Regions from separate parts of the Escherichia sp. B1147 genome, predicted to be linked through region 1. Evidence: predicted binding sites of a transcription regulator. Region 1 holds the regulator's gene; each other region holds the start of a gene.
What was found. Region 1 encodes PurR, which represses purine synthesis genes. Its sites were predicted from a motif close to CANGCAAACGTTTGCNTG; they were not measured.
Positions count from the first base shown of each region.

Region 2: gltS (sodium/glutamate symporter) is a predicted target of PurR. The motif match lies at 2,277-2,294, and genes of this name have one in related genera.
Region 3: pyrC (dihydroorotase) is a predicted target of PurR. The motif match lies at 1,781-1,798, and genes of this name have one in related genera.
Region 4: purT (formate-dependent phosphoribosylglycinamide formyltransferase) is a predicted target of PurR. The motif match lies at 2,095-2,112, and genes of this name have one in related genera.

Region 1 is NZ_LFHY01000017.1:125,454-129,084, reverse strand. Features, by position in the region: gene punC (purine nucleoside transporter PunC) at 1-742, opposite strand, end outside; gene punR (DNA-binding transcriptional activator PunR) at 855-1,787, shown strand; gene purR (HTH-type transcriptional repressor PurR) at 1,784-2,809, opposite strand; gene A9180_RS18595 (YnhF family membrane protein) at 3,107-3,196, shown strand; gene A9180_RS18590 (MFS transporter) at 3,362-3,631, shown strand, end outside.
Region 2 is NZ_LFHY01000004.1:102,949-106,579, reverse strand. Features, by position in the region: gene recG (ATP-dependent DNA helicase RecG) at 1-673, shown strand, start outside; gene gltS (sodium/glutamate symporter) at 861-2,066, opposite strand; gene xanP (xanthine/proton symporter XanP) at 2,346-3,631, shown strand, end outside.
Region 3 is NZ_LFHY01000011.1:167,024-170,654, forward strand. Features, by position in the region: gene bssS (biofilm formation regulator BssS) at 1-80, opposite strand, end outside; gene dinI (DNA damage-inducible protein I) at 365-610, opposite strand; gene pyrC (dihydroorotase) at 684-1,730, opposite strand; gene A9180_RS10315 (lipoprotein) at 1,836-2,396, opposite strand; gene mdtH (multidrug efflux MFS transporter MdtH) at 2,568-3,631, opposite strand, start outside.
Region 4 is NZ_LFHY01000013.1:192,334-195,964, reverse strand. Features, by position in the region: gene kdgA (bifunctional 4-hydroxy-2-oxoglutarate aldolase/2-dehydro-3-deoxy-phosphogluconate aldolase) at 2-643, shown strand; gene purT (formate-dependent phosphoribosylglycinamide formyltransferase) at 880-2,058, opposite strand; gene yebG (DNA damage-inducible protein YebG) at 2,200-2,490, shown strand; gene yebF (protein YebF) at 2,557-2,913, shown strand; gene A9180_RS13755 (tellurite resistance TerB family protein) at 3,241-3,631, shown strand, end outside.

The sequences.
Region 1 (3,631 bases):
TTTGCGGAACATAACTTAATCCGATTACCGCCGGACTGTAGCCCATCTCGCTGAGGATAAACGGTGAACCTGTTAGCCAGGCAAAGAAACTGGCTGAACAGGCCGCATAAATCAGCACGTTTCCACGATAGATTTTAGAGCGCAGCAGGTCGGTAAAGGTCAGTGCATCCTGGCTATCATTACGTGCTTTCGTGGTGGGCTTAAGCCAGAAAATAGGCAGAATCAATACCACGGTGATGGCAAACAGGGTGGCGAAAATCGCCTGCCAGGAAAAATGTACCAGCAGCCAGCTACCTAACAGCGGAGCAAGCGCCGGAGAAAGACCCACTAAAGGCATAATGGTCGCGAAAATACGGTTAACTTTTTGTGAAGGATAGTAATCCGTCACCAATGCCTGCCAGATAACGGCCGCGGCACAGACGCCAACAGCTTGCACAAAACGCAATACCAGCAGAGTCGCCGCGTTTTCTACCCACAGCATTCCCAGACTACCAAGAGCAAAAATCGTCAAGCCGAGTAAAAGAACGGGTTTACGGCCATAGCGATCGGAGAGTGGCCCCCACAGAAGTTGGGCAGCGGCGAAACCGGCAAGGAACAGACTAAGGCTGGCACTGACGGCAGACGCAGGCGTTTGCAGGTCGGCCTGAATGGCGGCGAAAGCAGGCAGATACATATCGGTTGCCAGAAAACCGAGTACGCTCAAACCCGCCAGCCAGACTAAAAATCTTTTCCCAGGTTGCATGTATATTCTCTAAATCTCTCAATTAAACACCGCCGCAAAGTGTAGGGAGTGAAATTCGTGTTGTGAAACGGTAATATTTGATGACTGATTTCAAAAATTTTGCAGGCAAGCTATGTGGTCCGAGTATTCTCTGGAAGTTGTTGATGCGGTGGCGCGAAATGGTAGCTTCAGCGCTGCGGCCCAGGAGTTGCATCGTGTTCCTTCTGCGGTCAGCTATACCGTGCGTCAACTGGAAGAGTGGCTGGCAGTGCCGCTTTTTGAACGTCGACATCGTGATGTGGAACTGACCGCTGCCGGGGTGTGGTTTCTCAAAGAAGGGCGGTCTGTTGTCAAAAAAATGCAGATCACTCGCCAGCAATGCCAGCAGATAGCGAACGGCTGGCGCGGTCAGTTAGCCATCGCGGTAGATAATATTGTCAGACCAGAACGCACGCGGCAGATGATCGTTGATTTTTATCGCCATTTTGATGATGTCGAACTTCTGGTATTTCAGGAAGTGTTCAACGGCGTCTGGGATGCGCTTTCCGATGGGCGCGTGGAGCTGGCGATTGGCGCGACACGAGCGATTCCGGTCGGGGGCCGTTATGCCTTCCGGGATATGGGAATGTTGAGCTGGAGTTGCGTTGTTGCCAGTCATCATCCGCTTGTGTCGATGAATGGGCCGTTCAGCGACGATACGTTGCGCAATTGGCCATCGCTGGTGCGCGAAGATACCTCACGTACGCTGCCCAAACGTATTACCTGGCTGCTTGATAACCAAAAAAGGGTGGTGGTGCCTGACTGGGAATCATCGGCAACCTGTATCTCGGCTGGATTATGCATTGGCATGGTGCCGACGCATTTCGCTAAACCCTGGCTCAACGAAGGGAAGTGGGTAGCATTAGAACTGGAAAACCCATTCCCTGATTCGGCATGTTGTTTGACATGGCAGCAGAATGATATGTCGCCAGCCTTAACCTGGTTGCTGGAGTATCTCGGCGATAGTGAGACGCTAAATAAGGAGTGGTTGCGGGAGCCTGAAGAGACTCCCGCAACGGATGATTAACGACGATAGTCGCGGAACGGACCGTCAGCCACGGAACGGCGTTCAATCAACCGCGGATGAACTTCGATAGACTGCGGTTCTTCGCGTTTGTTGACGATACGGTCCAACAGCATGTTGAATGCCGTTTCGCCCAGCGAATCTTTTGGCTGATGGATAGTGGTCAACGCTGGGGTAAAGTAGCGTGCGTTGCGCACGTTATCATAACCGATCAGCGAAACATCCTGTGGTACGCGCAGACCCATTTCATCAGCAGCGCAAAGTGCGCCCATTGCCATGATATCACCACCACAGAAGACAGCAGTAGGGCGATGCGGTTGCGACAGGATTTGCTGCATGGCGCGATAACCGGATTCAGGTTCAAAGTCACCCTGCACAATCCAGTTTTCCGGCACCTTGATCATCGCTTCTTCCATTGCCTTCATAAAACCGGCAAGGCGGCCTGCACCGGTGTTACGTTCCAGCGGGCCGGGGATAACGCCGATTTCGCGGTGACCGCGTTCAATCAGATAACGCCCGGCCATGTAGCCACCTTCAAACGCGTTATCAATGACCGCATCGGTAAAGTCAGCTTTTGCTTCACCCCAGTCCATCACCACCATTGGGATATGGCGATACTCTTCCAGCATCGCCAGCAACGGTTCCGGGTATTCAGAACACATCACCAGCAGGCCATCGACGCGTTTTTGCGCCATCATCGACAGATAGGCGCGCTGTTTCTCCAGATTGTTCCACGCGTTGCCGAGGATCAGCGTGTAACCTTTCTGGAAGCAATTTTTTTCAACCGCTTCGATGATCTCCGCGAAATAGGCCGCTTCGCTGCTGGTAGCCAGTAAGCCAATAGACTTGGTGTGGTTAACCTTCAGGCTACGCGCTACCGCGCTAGGGGAGTAGTGTAATTCTTTAATCGCTGCCCACACGGCGTTGCGCGTTTCTTCAGCGACGAAACGAGTTTTGTTTATAACGTGTGACACAGTTGTAGTGGAAACGTTTGCTCGCTTCGCTACATCTTTTATTGTTGCCATTCCATTTCACTCCAGACCCTAACTTCAGCTCCTGCAAAATCGCAAGGTAAACGTTTGCCTTTACACACCTTACGCGCAACAAAAGTGTTGCGGTACGCCGGAAAAACGACACAGAGCGTCAGGAAGGGGTTAATGGCCAGTACGCAAATAGTGTAAGCGTGGAATTTTGGCCGATCTTGATGAAAAGGGGAAGTGGTAAAACACTTATCATTATAAATGACGGGAGATTTTTTCTTCACAGTGTGTAAAAATGCGTAATATCACTTTTTGTAGGGTAATAAAAAAGGAGAAAACTTGATGAGTGCCGACCTTAAATCTTCACTGGTAACAACCATTATTGTCCTCGGTTTGATCGTAGCCGTAGGTTTGACTGCCGCGCTGCACTGATTTCCCTTCGAGGGAGCGCATCCTCCCTCGCACTCTCTTCCCTTTTGTTAGCAAAATGGCAAAAGTGTTTTCTCTTTTTGTTATTTTCAATTTTTTGTGATTGCTGTCATGCTTTCGCCACTTTGATGAATATCGTGTAATGACGCGAAGAGGTGGAGATTAGGCATGAAAATTAACTATCCGTTGTTGGCGCTGGCAGTTGGCGCGTTTGGTATCGGGACAACGGAGTTCTCGCCAATGGGCTTATTGCCCGTCATTGCGCGCGGTGTGGATGTCTCGATTCCCGCTGCGGGCATGCTTATCAGCGCTTATGCGGTTGGCGTAATGGTTGGCGCGCCGCTGATGACATTACTACTGTCTCACCGTGCCCGGCGTAGTGCGCTTATTTTCCTGATGGCCATATTCACTCTTGGCAATGTGCTTTCTGCTATCGCG
Region 2 (3,631 bases), on a different contig from region 1:
CATTATTGATCGCGTGCGCCACGCCTGCATGACTGAAGGTCGTCAGGCGTACTGGGTTTGTACGTTGATTGAAGAATCAGAGTTACTGGAAGCGCAGGCAGCTGAAGCCACGTGGGAAGAGTTGAAGCTGGCGTTGCCGGAACTGAACGTCGGCCTGGTACACGGGCGGATGAAACCTGCCGAGAAACAGGCGGTGATGGCGTCGTTTAAACAAGGCGAGCTGCACCTGCTGGTTGCCACTACCGTCATTGAAGTCGGCGTCGATGTACCCAACGCCAGTCTGATGATTATCGAAAACCCGGAGCGTCTGGGTCTGGCGCAGTTGCACCAGTTGCGCGGACGCGTAGGTCGTGGCGCGGTGGCTTCTCACTGTGTTCTGCTCTACAAAACGCCTCTCTCTAAAACGGCACAAATTCGCCTGCAAGTGCTGCGCGACAGCAGCGACGGATTTGTAATTGCACAGAAAGATTTGGAGATTCGCGGTCCTGGTGAACTGTTAGGTACGCGTCAGACGGGTAATGCCGAATTTAAAGTGGCGGATTTACTGCGTGATCAGGCCATGATCCCGGAAGTTCAGCGCCTGGCGCGGCATATTCACGAACGTTATCCACAGCAGGCAAAAGCCCTGATAGAACGCTGGATGCCGGAGACGGAACGCTACTCCAACGCATAAAAGGCGGTAGTGAGAAGGCCGCCGTTTCAGGTTGCTGGCGAAGTGCCGGATGCGGCGCAAACGCCTTATCCGGCCTACGAGATCAATGCAAATTCAATAAATTGCGGCTCATCCGGTAGGCCTGATAAGCGAAGCGCATCAGGCATTTGTCTTTGTTGCGGCGGCACTTACACCGCCGCTTCATCGGTTACCCCGCGAAAATCGGCAACATCAAATACAGCTTGATCACCAGGGCGTTAACGATATCGATAAAGAATGCACCGACCATCGGCACCACCAGGAAGGCCATGTGCGACGGGCCAAAGCGTTCGGTGATCGCCTGCATGTTGGCGATTGCCGTGGGCGTTGCACCAAGGCCAAAACCACAGTGACCCGCAGCAAGCACCGCCGCATCGTAGTTTTTGCCCATCATGCGCCAGGTGACGAAGATGGCGTACAACGCCATGAAGATGGTCTGTACAACAAGAATCGCCAGCATCGGCAGCGCCAGCGAAGCCAGTTCCCACAGCTTCAGGCCCATCAGCGCCATCGCCAGGAACAACGACAGACTCACGTTACCCAGCACCGATACCGCACGCTCAAAGACGCGGTAAAAGCCCATCATGGACAAACCGTTGCTCAGAATCACGCCCACAAACAGCACGCAAACGAAGGTTGGCAATTCAAAAGCTGTGCCAGCCAAAAGTTGCGCAACAATTTTCCCCACCGTCAGACAGATAGCAATCAGCGCGATGGTTTCAATCAGTACCAGTGAGGTGATCATGCGACCCACATCTGGCTTTTCGAATGCCGTCGGGACTTCCTGGTCATCCGGAATACCGTTCGGCGTGGTGGAGTGTTTCACCAGATAGCGCGCCACCGGGCCGCCAATCAAGCCGCCCAGCACCAGGCCAAACGTCGCACAGGCCATCGCCACTTCCGTCGCGTTGGTGAAGCCATAACGTTCAATGAACAATTTGCTCCACGCAGCTCCCGTACCGTGTCCGCCAGAAAGCGTAATAGAACCGGCCAGCAGCCCCATCAGCGGATCAAGCCCTAACAGGCTAGCCATCCCAATGCCGATGGCATTTTGCATCACCAACAGGCCAACAACCACAATGAGGAAAATCCCCACCACACGCCCACCGGCACGCAGGCTGGCAATATTGGCATTCAGACCAATGGTTGCGAAGAATGCCAGCATCAACGGATCGCGCAGGGACATATCAAAGTTGACTTCCCAGCCCATGGTTTTTTTCAGCACCAGCAGCGCCAGCGCCACCAGCAACCCTCCGGCAACCGGTTCAGGTATGGTGTATTTCTTCAGAAAGGAGACGGAATGGACCAACTTGCGCCCAAGCAGCAACGTCAGCGTTGCTGCAACAAGCGTTGCTAAAGTATCGAGATGAAACATAGTTACTCCTTTGTGTCCGCACCACTCTTTCACACTCGTCATACTTCATCGCACATGTGCAGTAGGGCGAAATATGACGAGTATCGAGTCATGCTATCCCGGTTCGAATTCTCAGCTGAAAATAAAAAAATGGCATGGATTTTAAGCAGAAAACAACCAAAAGTTATATAAAAAAGTGCATTTATCGCATTTAAATATTTAGAAGAATGCATGGCAAACGTTTGCTTTTACCTTTCGGTCAGCTAAAATGCCCGCTTTGTCACCACGGGATTGTTTTCGATGTCTGTTTCCACCTTCGAGTCAGAAAATGCGCAACCGGTTGCGCAGACTCAAAACAGCGAACTGATTTATCGTCTTGAAGATCGTCCGCCGCTTGCTCAAACGCTGTTTGCCGCCTGTCAGCATCTGCTGGCGATGTTTGTCGCGGTTATCACCCCTGCGCTTCTCATCTGCCAGGCGCTGGGGTTACCGGCACAGGACACGCAACACATTATTAGTATGTCGCTGTTTGCCTCCGGTGTGGCATCGATTATTCAAATTAAAGCCTGGGGGCCGGTAGGTTCCGGGTTGTTGTCGATTCAGGGTACCAGTTTCAACTTCGTTGCCCCGCTGATTATGGGCGGCACGGCGCTGAAGACCGGCGGTGCTGATGTTCCCACCATGATGGCGGCGCTGTTCGGTACGCTGATGTTGGCAAGTTGCACGGAGATGGTGATCTCCCGTGTTCTGCATCTGGCGCGCCGCATTATTACGCCGCTGGTTTCTGGCGTTGTGGTGATGATTATCGGCCTGTCGCTGATTCAGGTTGGGTTAACATCCATTGGCGGCGGCTATGCGGCCATGAGCGACAACACATTTGGCGCCCCGAAAAACCTGCTACTGGCGGGCGTGGTCTTAGCCTTAATCATCCTGCTTAACCGTCAACGTAACCCTTACTTACGCGTGGCCTCGCTGGTAATTGCGATGGCGGCCGGATACGCGCTGGCGTGGTTTATGGGCATGTTGCCAGAAAGCAACGAGCCGATGACGCAAGAACTGATTATGGTACCAACGCCGCTCTATTACGGTCTTGGTATTGAATGGAGCCTGCTGCTGCCGCTGATGCTGGTCTTTATGATCACCTCGCTGGAAACCATTGGCGATATCACCGCGACCTCTGACGTTTCCGAACAGCCAGTTTCCGGCCCGCTGTACATGAAACGTCTGAAAGGCGGCGTGCTGGCAAACGGCCTGAACTCGTTTGTCTCGGCAGTATTTAACACCTTCCCGAACTCCTGTTTCGGACAAAACAATGGTGTGATCCAGTTAACCGGTGTTGCCAGCCGTTATGTCGGTTTTGTGGTGGCACTGATGTTGATCGTGCTGGGTCTGTTCCCGGCAGTGAGTGGTTTTGTGCAACACATCCCTGAGCCCGTTCTGGGCGGCGCTACGCTGGTGATGTTTGGCACCATCGCCGCATCCGGTGTGCGCATCGTTTCCCGCGAGCCGCTGAACCGTCGGGCAATTCTGATTATTGCGCTGTCGCTGGCCGTCGGTCTGGGCGTTTCTCAGCAGCCGCTGATTTT
Region 3 (3,631 bases), on a different contig from region 1:
AGAGCATCATAGCTATCAACGGTGCTGATGTCCCACCCTACGAGCGGATGAGTCTGAATGACTTCATTGTTTTTTTCCATCATGGCCCCCTAATTCGTGTTACTAGACAACGTTATTCGAGGTTCAATGCGTTTTTATCTGAAGCAACTTCAGTATATCAATAAATATGGGTATTCACCGAAATTTTAAAGGGGGGGCGAGATATTTTTTTGCTTTTAAGATTTATATGAACAATAAAACAGCATGTCATTCATATTTTTTTAGCATATTGTGCAATTATTTTGAGGAAGTGTAAAAATTGTACGAACAATCTTAAAATATAAAAAAGCCGGGGCGACCCGGCAAAAACAAACATCACTGCATATTATTCGCTAACAAACCAGTCATCGGCGCTTTCCCACGTTTCTTGTAGAATTTCGCTAATGCGCTGTTTATCTTCTTTTGTTGCACCAATAACCGATAAATTATTTGCCGCAGCATATCGTACCGATACGTGACCTTCATTGTCCGGAAACGCATACTGAATGCGGCGAGAAAGTTCACCCGCCAGAGCGTCAATGGCGCCAGTGGGTAGTGGAGAAGTTTTCGCTATGGTGACTTCAATTCGCATAATAGCCCCCTGTTGAATATACTGGTTATTTATACAGGCAAAATAATCTAAAGACAACAGGCGGCTACGTTTTTTATTGCTTAACAGACCAACGTACAGTTTCCCCAGCCAGGAAAGGAACAAGCGTGTCGTCTGTCAGAGCGATGCTTTCAGCAATTTTCTGCTCTTCACGTATCAGTTCAATAAACGATTCATTGACCGGTAATCCATAGAATTTCGGCCCGTTTAAAGAACAGAATGCTTCAAAATGCTGTAGTGCATTCATCTCTTCAAATACGGTGGCGTAACTTCCCAGCGCCGTTGGCGCATTAAAGCAACCTGCACAGCCGCAATTACTCTCTTTACGATGACGCGCATGTGGCGCGGAATCGGTACCGAGAAAAACGCGATCAAAACCACTGGCGACCAGCTCACGCAGTGCCTGTTGGTGAATATTGCGTTTGAGGATCGGCAGACAGTAGAGATGCGGACGCACACCGCCAACCAGCATATGGTTACGGTTAAACATCAGATGCTGGGGAGTAATGGTGGCGGCCAATAGTTCATTTCCGTCACGAACATAGTCGGCAGCATCTTTGGTGGTGATGTGCTCGAAAACGACTTTCAGCGCGGTCAGGCGCTGGCGCAGCGGCTCCATGACCGTCTCAATAAAGCGCGCTTCACGGTCAAAAATGTCGATGTCAGCATGGGTCACTTCGCCATGCACTAGCAGCGGCATACCGATTTTTTCCATGCGCTCAAGTACTGGCATGATCGCCTCAACCGACGTCACGCCGTGGCTGGAGTTGGTGGTGGCATTCGCAGGGTAAAGTTTTGCGGCGGTGAACACACCTTCGTTAAATCCACGCTCCAGCTCATTGGGGTCCAGCGAGTCTGTTAAATAACAGGTCATCAGCGGGGTGAAATCGTGTCCGTCCGGTACGGCGTCAAGAATACGTTGGCGATAAGCCACTGCAGCCTCAACTGTGGTTACAGGCGGTGCCAGATTGGGCATAACGATGGCCCGACCATAGGTTTCGCTGGTATACGGCACGACAGTTTTTAACATGTCGCCATCGCGGAGGTGAAGGTGCCAGTCGTCTGGGCGGCGGATCTTTAATACCTGGGATGGTGCAGTCATTAATTTCTATGCTCCGGCTGAAGGGATGTTTTTGCCGGACACAAAGGATAAGCGGAAACGTTTTCCTTTGCACGAAAAATAAAGGGCGCAAATGCGCCCACGTGATTAATCAGTGAACGGAATGACTATTTCACCCGGTTTCACTTCAATGCCTTTTGCCAGTTTTTTAGCCATTGCTTCTCCTTTGCTGCCATCTTCGCGCAGGATGTAAGCCGGTTGCTGGTTAAAGTAATTGCGTAATGCCTGATTCAAATAGGGAAGTAACGTTTGCATCACGGTTTGCATTTTTTCCGGCTGCACGGTCGCGTCGACCACTTCCATCTCTTTCAGGAAGATAGCGCCTTTCTCTTTATCAAACACAGGCAGCGCTTTCAGCTTCAGTTTCATGGTTGCTTTTTGGCTACCGAACAGAGAGTTCATATCCAGATTGGCGTCCCCGGTTAGGGTAACCTTATTAGGCTCTTCGCGACCAATTTGGCTGGTCAGGTTTGTCAGAACTATATGGGCATCAGCCACGCCGGGCAAACCGATATCTTTTGAGAAATTATTATGTTTCGCAAGCGACTGGTTAATCTCTTGTTCGGTAATGGTGTATTGGGTGAGTTGATTACAGCCAACGAGCAGGCCACTGACGATCAATGCAGCGGCAAATAAAAACTTGTTCATGGTAGTCCTCGACATGAGATCTGCGTCAATATCCTGACACAACGCAGCATGTGTCACCAGCGTTAAACTCGCCAGCAGAAAAAACTGAATTCTGCGACGGCAGGTAATAACAAGCCGTTAAGGCGCGTCAGGTTGACAGGGCGAGCAATGGTAACAGAAAGCATGGCATTTTCAGGCGTCGCGCTCCAGCAACCGACGCGCGGCACGTTTATGGCTAAATTGCCAGCCCAACGCAAGGAAGGTGATGATGCCAATAACGCCCAACATCATCCACGGCAATTCCGGTTGTTGCGTGGATTTGCCCAGGTCAAACAGCCAGCCGCCGCCGATATAGCCAATAGCGCCGCCTATCGCCAAGCCCAGCCGACTAAACCCCATATAACTGCCGCGCGCCCGTGCATCCGCCAACGAGGCGCTAAGAGTTTCACGCGCAGGTTCGGCAATGATCGAGCCAATATAAAACGGACAAATCAGGGTGAAAAGTTGTTGCAGGCCACTGACCATGCCCACGGGTATCATGCTTAATGACATCACCAGTAGCCCAGCCATCAACCGATGTTCCAGACGAAAACGCTTTTCGCTCCATCGGGCGATAGGGTAGAGCAATGTTAACGACAGACACGCTTCGATAGCATACATCCATTTTACGGCAGAGGGCGCTCCGGCGACGTCGTTGACCATAATCGGCAGCATCAGCATCACCTGCACAGCCAGCATGTAGTAGCCCGCGAGTGTCAGGACATAGGTGACAAAACGTTTATCGCGCATCACGCGGGTCATGCCTTCGCGGACTGGCGTGCGCACGGTAGATAGTTTCCACGCGGGCAACAACCAGGCGTTAAACGCTGCACACAATACAAACAGAATTGCCCCCGTGGCGCAGACCAGGCGAAAATCGTATTGCAATAACCAACTCCCCAGCAACGCGCCAATGACCGCACCAGCGCTGTCTTGCATCATCAACAGGGAGAAAAAACGGCCCCGTTGTTCCGGACGAATTAATTTCACCACCAGCGCCGAACGCGGTGGATCAAATAACGTACCGCCGAGGCCCGAGAGCAAACAAGAAAACCACAGCATCCAGGGATCATGAGCGATGCCCATGGTGGCGAATCCGGCAGCGCGCATTAGCATACCAGTAACGATCATCGGTTTAGCGCCAAAACGGTCGGCAATAGCACCGCCGAAAATGCCTAATCCTTGCTGAATGAACTGACGCAGACCGAGGGCAATAC
Region 4 (3,631 bases), on a different contig from region 1:
GATGAAAAACTGGAAAACAAGTGCAGAATCAATCCTGACCACCGGCCCGGTAGTACCGGTTATCGTGGTAAATAAACTGGAACACGCGGTGCCAATGGCAAAAGCGTTGGTTGCTGGTGGGGTGCGCGTTCTGGAAGTGACTCTGCGTACGGCGTGTGCAGTTGATGCTATCCGTGCTATCGCCAAAGAAGTACCGGAAGCGATTGTGGGTGCCGGTACGGTGCTGAATCCGCAGCAACTGGCAGAAGTGACTGAAGCGGGCGCACAGTTCGCAATCAGCCCAGGTCTGACTGAACCACTGCTGAAAGCGGCGACAGAAGGTACGATTCCTCTGATTCCAGGTATCAGCACTGTTTCCGAACTGATGCTGGGTATGGACTACGGCCTGAAAGAGTTCAAATTCTTCCCGGCAGAAGCTAACGGTGGCGTGAAAGCACTGCAGGCGATTGCGGGTCCGTTCTCCCAGGTGCGTTTCTGCCCGACTGGCGGTATTTCTCCGGCTAACTACCGTGATTACCTGGCGCTGAAAAGCGTACTGTGTATTGGTGGCTCCTGGCTGGTTCCGGCAGATGCGCTGGAAGCGGGCGATTACGACCGCATTACTAAGCTGGCGCGTGAAGCAGTCGAAGGCGCGAAGCTGTAACAGTCAAAATGCCCGATCATGGAGCGGGCATTTTTGAGGATGATGACAAACGCGACATTGCCTGATGCGCTATGCTTATCAGGCCTACGAGTGATTCGTAATATATTGAATTTATAAGATTTTGTAGGTCAGATAAGGCGTTCACGTCCCATCTGACATGAAAAATGCGCACTTTGTCAGCAATCTGAAATGCCCGATCGTGAATCGGGCATTTTTATAGCGTGTTTTTGTCAGATTTAACCTTGTACTTTTACCTGTGCCGCGGCGTGCTTTGCGCGCTCAATCGATTCATCAACACTCTCTGCGGTCGCCAGTGCTACCCCCAGACGACGGCTGCCATCAATTTCCGGCTTACCAAATAAACGAATCTGGAAACCTGCGCCTACGGCATTCTGCACGTTATCAAACGTGACATTCTGACTAGTCAGTTGCGGCAGGATAACGGCTGAAGCGGCAGGACCATACTGGCGAATCCCGCCCACCGGCAGTCCCAGGAAAGCACGCACATGTAGGGCAAACTCAGAAAGATCCTGAGAAATTAACGTCACCATCCCGGTGTCATGCGGGCGAGGGGAGACTTCACTGAAAATCACCTCATCACCACAGACAAACAACTCGACACCAAACAGACCATAACCACCCAGTGCAAGCACCACCTTGCGGGCAATCTCCTGCGCACGTTCGAGGGCCAGTGGGCTCATTTGCTGCGGTTGCCAGGATTCACGATAGTCGCCATCTTCCTGGCGATGACCTACAGGCGCACAGAAATGAACACCATCCACCGCGCTGACGGTTAGCAGGGTAATTTCGAAATCAAACTTAACGACGCCTTCAACAATCACACGGCCCGCTCCGGCGCGGCCGCCTTGCTGGGCGTACTCCCATGCCTGAGTCAGCTGTTCGGCAGAGCGAATAAACGTCTGCCCCTTACCGGAAGAGCTCATCACCGGTTTAACAATGCAGGGATAGCCAATGGCGGCGACCGCCTCGCGGAAAAGACTTTCGCTATCAGCAAAACGATAAGTTGAAGTGGGAAGCTGAAGCTCTTCCGCTGCCAGACGACGAATACCTTCGCGGTTCATCGTCAATTGTGTTGCACGCGCGCAGGGGACAACATTCAGCCCTTCCTCTTCAAGCTGGATCAGCATATCGGTGGCAATAGCTTCGATTTCCGGCACGATATAATGTGGTTTTTCCAGTTCAACCACACGGCGCAATGCGTCGCCATCCAGCATATTAATGACATGGGAGCGGTGGGCGACATGCATGGCGGGCGCGTCGGCATAGCGATCAACCGCAATCACCTCTACGCCGAGTCGTTGACATTCAATTGCCACTTCTTTACCCAGTTCACCGGAACCTAATAACATCACGCGAGTTGCTGCCGGACGCAGCGCAGTGCCTAATAACGTCATAACGAATATCCCCTGATTAATTCCGCGTGAAGTATAAACGAAAACGTTTGCGCGTGTCTTTATTGCTTGATTGCTTGCGTTGATTTCTCGACTGAAAAGAAATATACTGTATAAAATTACAGTTATAATGAGAGGCTGCAAATGGCGGTTGAAGTTAAATACGTAGTCATTCGTGAGGGCGAAGAGAAGATGTCGTTTACCAGCAAAAAGGAAGCCGATGCTTATGACAAAATGCTCGATACAGCGGATCTACTCGACACATGGTTGGCTAATTCTCCGGTGACAATGGAAGACGAGCAGCGTGAAGCGCTTTCTTTGTGGTTGGCAGAACAAAAAGATGTGCTTAGTACCATTCTGAAAACCGGTAAATTACCTTCTCCTCAGGTGGTCGAGACTGACACGGATGGGGAAGGTGAAACCCGCGCAGCCTGAAGCAACTTGCGCTCCTGATAATTTGTACCATGCTTTCTCCTGAATCATTGTGCTATGGAGAAAAACATGAAAAAAAGAGGAGCGTTGTTGGGGCTGTTGTTGGTTTCCGCCTGTGCATCAGTTTTTGCTGCCAATAACGAAACCAGCAAGTCGGTAACTTTCCCAAAATGTGAAGGTTTGGATGCAGCCGGAATTGCTGCGAGTGTAAAACGTGATTATCAGCAAAACCGCGTTGCGCGTTGGGCCGACGATCAAAAAATCGTCGGTCAGGCCGATCCTGTGGCGTGGGTTAGTTTGCAGGATATTCAGGGTAAAGATGACAAATGGTCAGTGCCGTTGACCGTACGCGGTAAAAGTGCCGATATTCATTATCTGGTTAATGTGGACTGTAAAGCGGGAATCGCGGAGTATCAGCGGCGTTAATGGCTTCTGGTAATTCGGTTGACCGTTGGCGGATGCGGCGCGAGCGCCTTATCCGCCTAACAACGCGCCAGAGCCGTAGGCCTGATAAGACGCCACAGCGTCTCATCGGGCAATCAGCATCAAACAAAGCCACCCAAAACGTTAAACCACTATCACCTAAAACCCTCTTTACTGCCCGATATACAGTAATCACCTTACCTGACGCGAATTTCCTGTGAGGACTGCTTTCCGTCCCGCTTATTTGCGCATCTTTTGTCTCTATATACACTTTCTGACATCCTCATTCGCTATGCTGTTGCCATTAAAATGGTGAATTGAGGAGCAAACATGGCTAACTGGTTAAATCAACTGCAATCCCTTCTTGGGCAAAGCAGTTCTTCCTCTTCGTCTACAGATCAGGGATTGGGCAAACTTTTAGTCCCCGGCGCATTAGGCGGGTTGGCAGGACTGCTGGTTGCGAATAAATCAGCACGTAAACTATTAACGAAATACGGTACAAACGCGTTGCTGGTCGGCGGCGGAGCGGTTGCCGGTACAGTACTGTGGAACAAATACAAAGATAAAATTCGTGCGGCGCATCAGAACGAACCGCAATTCGGCACCCAAAGTACGCCGCTGGATGAACGTACAGAACGTTTAATCCTGGCCCTGGTTTTTGCTGCCAAAAGCGATGGTCATATCGATAGTAAAGAACGCGCTGCTATCGACCAGCAATTGC